Lentilactobacillus curieae: one gene and its partner. The protein of the gene in region 2 interacts with the protein of the main gene of each other region in a pairwise test. Links are inferred from orthologs where the notes say so. Each region holds a gene or a part of one and is shown on either strand. Other genes may lie near its edges.

The links.
Region 1: the proteins of pepT (region 2) and tpiA interact in binary tests that used the Escherichia coli proteins (3 or more experiments, as listed by UniProt). The link is inferred for Lentilactobacillus curieae from one-to-one orthologs.

Annotation. Positions count from the first base shown.
Region 1 is NZ_CP018906.1:1,656,052-1,659,159, reverse strand. What follows is about bases 190-2,960. They hold tpiA (triose-phosphate isomerase), read right to left. Parts: upstream 2,069-2,960; coding sequence 1,310-2,068; downstream 190-1,309. Other genes in these bases: PL11_RS08010 (phosphoglycerate kinase), read right to left, coding at 2,199-2,960; eno (phosphopyruvate hydratase), read right to left, coding at 190-1,205. Also shown: more of eno, read right to left, coding at 1-189; more of PL11_RS08010, read right to left, coding at 2,961-3,108. UniProt on the Escherichia coli protein: Involved in the gluconeogenesis. Catalyzes stereospecifically the conversion of dihydroxyacetone phosphate (DHAP) to D-glyceraldehyde-3-phosphate (G3P).
Region 2 is NZ_CP018906.1:1,929,217-1,932,344, forward strand. The notes cover bases 188-2,978. They hold pepT (peptidase T), read right to left. Parts: upstream 2,307-2,978; coding sequence 1,068-2,306; downstream 188-1,067. Other genes in these bases: clpB (ATP-dependent chaperone ClpB), read right to left, coding at 188-945; PL11_RS09370 (Nif3-like dinuclear metal center hexameric protein), read right to left, coding at 2,321-2,978. Outside these bases: more of clpB, read right to left, coding at 1-187; more of PL11_RS09370, read right to left, coding at 2,979-3,128. UniProt on the Escherichia coli protein: Cleaves the N-terminal amino acid of tripeptides.

The DNA of each region.
Region 1 (3,108 bases), 270 kb from region 2 along the record:
TTAGCAATACGTTCGCCACGACTCATTGAACCAGTCTTGATTTGGCCTGCATTCAAGGCAACAACTAAGTCAGAGATAGTTGTGTCTTCAGTTTCACCTGAACGGTGAGAAATGATTGCAGTGTAACCAGCTTCTTTAGCCATTTCAACAGCGTGAACTGTTTCAGTTAAAGTACCAATTTGGTTAAGCTTGATTAGGATTGAGTTAGCTACGCCACTGTCAATACCCTTTTTAAGGTAGTCAGTGTTAGTAACGAACAAGTCATCACCAACGATTTGAACCTTCTTACCAAGGCGTTCAGTAGCCATTTGCCAATCTTCCCATTCATTCTCATCCAATGGGTCTTCGATTGAGATAACTGGGTACTTGTCAACGATTTCTTCAAGCAAACCAACGAATTCTTCAGCAGTGTATGACTTACCGTCACCAACTAAGTCGTACTTCTTAGTTTCAGTGTTGTAGAATTCTGATGATGCGCAATCAAAAGCAATTGCAATATCCTTACCTGGCTTGTAGCCGGCACGTTGAATTGCTTCAACAAGGATTTCGAATGGTTCTTCGTTGTTCTTTAAGTCAGGAGCAAATCCACCTTCGTCACCAACAGCAGTTGAGTAACCGCGTTCGTTCAAAAGGTTCTTTAAGTTATGGAATGTTTCTGAACTCCAACGAATAGCTTCTTTGATAGTTGGGGCACCAACAGGCATGATCATAAATTCTTGGAAATCAACCTTGTTGTTGGCGTGCTTTCCACCATTGATAACGTTAAGCATTGGTGTTGGCAATGTGTGACCATTGAAACCACCAAGGTAGTTATACAATGGAACTTCAAGTTCGTCAGCAGCAGCACGAGCAGCAGCTAATGAAACACCAAGAATTGCGTTAGCACCTAACTTACCCTTGTTTGGAGTACCATCTAATTCGATCATTGCTTTATCGATAGCTAATTGGTCAGTTACATCGTAACCAACAATTTCTTTAGCGATGATGTTGTTTACATTGTCAACGGCTTTTTGTACGCCCTTGCCCATGTAACGGTCCTTATCACCATCACGAAGTTCAACAGCTTCGTGTTCACCGGTTGAAGCACCTGAAGGAACGATTCCACGACCCATTGCACCTGCTTCAGTATATAGTTCAACTTCAACAGTTGGGTTACCACGTGAATCTAGGACTTCACGAGCATAAATATCAGAAATAATTGACATGTTTTTTTCTCTCCTTAACGAAAGTTGTGACCTTTTGTACAAGGCTCAATTCAATTCTATTTGTTTTTCAGTAAACTTTCAATATAAAATACTCAACTAGCGGACTATTTTTCAAGGAAGTTAGCTAATTTTAAAAATGAATCTGGCTTAAGACTTGCTCCACCAGCTAAAACTCCATCAATATCGTTTTGAGATAAAATTTCGGCAGAGTTGCTATCATTCACGCTACCGCCATATAAAACTCTTACTTCGTTGGCAATCTCATCTGAGTATAAGTCAGCAATGGTTTGTCTAATTAAATAACATCCTTCTTCGGCTTCAGATGCACTAGCAGTCTTTCCACTACCAATCGCCCAACTAGGTTCGTAAGCGACGATAATAGTCCGTGCTTGTTCGTCGGAAATTCCCTTCAAAGCATTGGTTACTTGGCTAACCACCCATGAGATTCGATCAGGTGATTCTCGGCGACTCATAGTTTCATCGCAACAAATAATTGGAGTTAAACCGTTTCTAAATGCTGCTTGAACCTTTTTGTTGATGATATCATCAGTTTCTTTGAAATACTTACGACGTTCTGAATGGCCGATGATAACATGAGTTACCCCCATCTCAGCAAGTGCTAACGGGCTGGTTTCACCTGTATAAGCACCAGAATCTTCGTAAAAACAATTTTCAGCGGCAATAATTAGTGGTAAATCCCCACTATTTTCAACCATACTCTCTAAAAATAACGGTGATGCCGCAATGGCCGTTTCTGTTTTTGATGGATCTGGTAGCTTGCCAGCCAATTGATTCAAGAAATCAACTGCCTCCTTAACGGAAAGATTCATCTTCCAATTTCCTGCGATAAATGGAGTTCTCATTACTTGATCAGTCCCTTATACATTAGTTAGTACTATTGTACCGAATATCCGCCATCAAAGCCACAAATAAACATATACCAATTTAAAATGCAAAATAAAAAAGCCTAGCAAATGCCAGACTTTTCAATGATTATTTGTTGTCGATTGCAGCAATTCCTGGAAGGGTTTTACCTTCAAGGTATTCAAGTGAAGCTCCACCACCAGTTGAAATGTGGGTAAGCTTGTCAGAAACACCTAATTGCTTAACAGCAGCGGTTGAATCACCACCACCAACAATTGTAGTAGCTTCAGTTAAACCACCAAGGAATTGGCCAACTTCAAGGGTTCCTTTAGCAAAGTTTTCCATTTCGAACACACCCATAGGTCCATTCCAAACAACAGTCTTTGCATCTTTAAGAACAGCTTCAAATTCTTCAACTGACTTAGGACCAATGTCCAATGCCATCCAACCATCGTCAATGTCGCCTTCAACGACTTTGTGGTTGGCATCGTTACTGAAACTTTCAGCAACAACGTTGTCAGAAGGTAGCACGATTTTGTCGCCACCCTTTTCAAGAATGCTCTTAGCAACGTCAATCTTGTCTTCTTCAACAAGTGAGTTACCAATCTTAATACCCTTAGCAGCATAGAATGTATAAGTCATTCCACCACCGATAATGATCTTATCAGCTTTATCGAGCAAGTTGTCGATAACACCAATCTTATCAGAAACTTTGGCACCACCTAAAATGGCAACAAATGGACGTTTCGGACTGTTAACTGCTTCACCCAAGAATTGGATTTCTTTTTCCATTAAGAAACCAGCAGCAACTGGTTTGCCATCTTTATGCATTGCTTCAGCAATACCGGCATTTGATGCATGAGATCTATGAGCAGTACCAAATGCATCGTTGACAAATTCGTCACCTAATGAAGCCCAGTATTCGCCAAGCTTTGCATCGTTACCTGATTCGCGCTTAACGTATTCGCCGTTAACAACATCTTCATAACGGGTGTTTTCAAATAAGAGAACACTACCGTTGTCCATTTTGTCAATCGCT
Region 2 (3,128 bases):
GGCTCCAATCAAATGAAGTTCCCCACGAGCAAGCATTGGCTTTAGGATGTTACCTGCATCCATACTACCTTCTGCCTTTCCGGCACCAACAATGTTATGAATTTCATCAATAAACATGATGATCTGACCTTCAGATTTACGAACTTCCTTCAAAACTGCCTGAAGTCGTTCCTCAAATTCACCACGGTATTTCGCACCGGCAATTAGTGACCCCATATCTAATTGGTAGATAGTCTTGTCCTTCAAATTTTCGGGGACATCATTTGAAGCAATTCGCTTGGCTAAGCCTTCGACCACTGCAGTCTTACCAACACCAGGTGCCCCAATCAAAACGGGATTATTTTTATTCTTTCTGGATAAAATCGTCACAACTTCAAGGATTTCTTGGTCACGACCAATTATTGGTCCTAACTTATTTTCTCTAGCCGCTTTAACTAGATCAGTTCCGTACTTTTCAAGCGACTGGTATGAATCCTCTTGGTTCTTATTGACAACTTTTTGGCCACCACGAATGTTTTCAACTACGTTTTGAACCTTTTGTTCCGTAACGTCTTGACTTGCTAAGTAGTCCTTAAACTTATCCCCATGAAGTCTCATCAAGGCAATTGTTAAGGTGTCTACCGCAATGAACTTGTCATCAAACTTATTTTTTACTTGTTCAGCGTTTTGTAAGAGTTCGTATAGATTTGCGGACAAAGACTGCCCGTATGTGATGCTAGAACCTTCGACGACGGCAATTGCATCAATTTCCTTGTCAAGCTCGCGTTCCAAAGCGTTTAAATCCAAACCAAGTTCAGAATAGATTTGGCGGGCTAACTCACCTGGTTGAACTAGAGCTTTAAATAAATGAGCAACGGTGATATTTTGCTGTTTTCTCGTTACTGCAATTTGTTGTGCTGATGAAATAGCAGTCGAAACTGCTTCGGTTAAATTATCAGGATTCAATTGTTTGTCACCCTTTTTCTTTGTATTAAAAAAGTTTGAAATAAACATATATTTCAAACTTCACTGCATATATTCTAACAAATCGGCCTAAAAGTAAACAATTATTTGACCAATTTTGACTTTTATTTTTCAGCGTATAATTTTGCGATTTCCACGATGACATCAACCGCTTTCTCCATTGTTTCTTCAGACACATACTCAAAGCGTCCGTGCATGTTTTCCCCACCAGCAAAAATATTTGGCGTTGGTAATCCCATATACGAAATCTTTGAGCCATCTGTCCCACCACGAACTGGGAAGATGTTTGGAGTAACCCCAACGTTTTCCATTGCCTGCTCCGCAACCTTAACTACCGTTGGATCTTTAGCAACAACTTCCCCCATATTGTAGTACTGGTCCTTTAATTCAACCTTCACACGGTCGACGCCAAAGTCACGGTTCATCTGATCAGCAATTCCAGTAAACAACCGTTTTCTGGCCTCGAAGCGATCTCGATCATGATCACGAATGATGTAAGTCAATTCAGAATGATCAACAGACCCAGAAAAACTATCGATGTGGAAGAAACCTTGACGACCTGACGTTTTCTCTGGTCGGTCATACGTTGGCAACTGGTCATGAAAGTCCATTGCAACCTGGATTGCGTTGACCATAATCCCTTTGGCCTCAGCGGGATGAACATCAGTACCAGTTACGGTTACCTTAGCTGCGGCTGCATTAAAAGTTTCGTAATTCAAATCTCCAAGTGGCCCACCATCAACTGTGTACGCAATGTCCGCACCAAAGTCATCAACATCAAAATGGTCAGCGCCTGTTCCGATTTCTTCATCTGGTCCAAAGCCAATCTTGATAGTTCCATGTTTTAGGTCTGGATGGTCTTTAAAATATGTGATCATTGAGATGATTTCTGCCACCCCAGACTTATCATCCGCACCAAGTAGAGTTGAACCATCAGTGGTTATCAAAGTCTGGCCAGCATATTTCTTTAAACTAGGAAAGACTGCTGGATCAAGCTGATATTCACCTTTGTCATCTAAATTGATTACAGACTTACCATCATAATTTTCGATGATTTTAGGACTGATGTTTTCAGCGTTAAATGCTGCAGTGTCTACGTGAGAAATAAACCCAACTGCTGGGACTTGCTTATCTACGTTACTCTCAAGAGTTGCATATACGTAGCCACTTTGTTTATTAATGTGAACGTTGCTTAAACTCAAGTTTGTTAACATCTGCTCAAGCATTTTGATAAATTCAACTTGATTGCTTGATGATGGAATCGTGTCTGAATTTGGATCAGACCTGGTATTAATTTTCACAAATTTCAAAAAATTAGGGATAAGTTCTGCATATTTTGCCATGATAGTTCCTCCAATTATTTAAATGTAAATGGATCTGTATTAATTTTTGATTCAATGATTTCAATGTCCCAGTCATCAGCCGCTTTCCATTGGTTAAACAGGTCAGCAAGCTTTGCTTTGCAAACACTTTCGATGTGGTGGCCGGGATCAATAACTGGCATATCGGCTGCTAGCATATCATGTCCAGTGTGGTAATAAACATCCCCAGTCACATAAACGTCAGCCCCCAGTTTTTGGGCAAGTGGGTAAAATTTACCACCATCTCCTCCAAGAACGGCAACTTTTTTCACCGGTTTACTTAAATCATTCGCAATCACTCTTAGACCTTGGACCTGGAATTTATCCTTCACAAGTTGAACAAATTCATCCAAACTCATTTCACTTTCCAAATCACCAATCCGCCCCATAGTGTATTGATGCTGCTTATCTTGCACCTTAATAATGTTATAGAGTGGCTTATCAAGTGGATGCACATCATGAAGTGCGTGCATAACCGGCTCCAATTTGCTCTTAAATAGTTCAAATTCTAATCGGGCGTCTTCTCGTTCTGTTGGTTCCCCAACGTTGCCAATTTCTGGATTTGAGAATGATTTAGGGACATAGTAAACCGTCCCGTCAATTTCATAAGTATAGCTAGTATATTCACTACTATTGACTTCAGCACCAGCATCAACTAAGGACATCCGGACAGCTGCCGAATAAACCTTAGGTACCTGCACCGTTAGTCGGTAAACCGGATCTGCATATCCAGGAACCATCCCAGATAGATCAGTTAACCCTAATTGTTCTGCTAGCCAGTCATTCATTCCACCATCCGCAAAA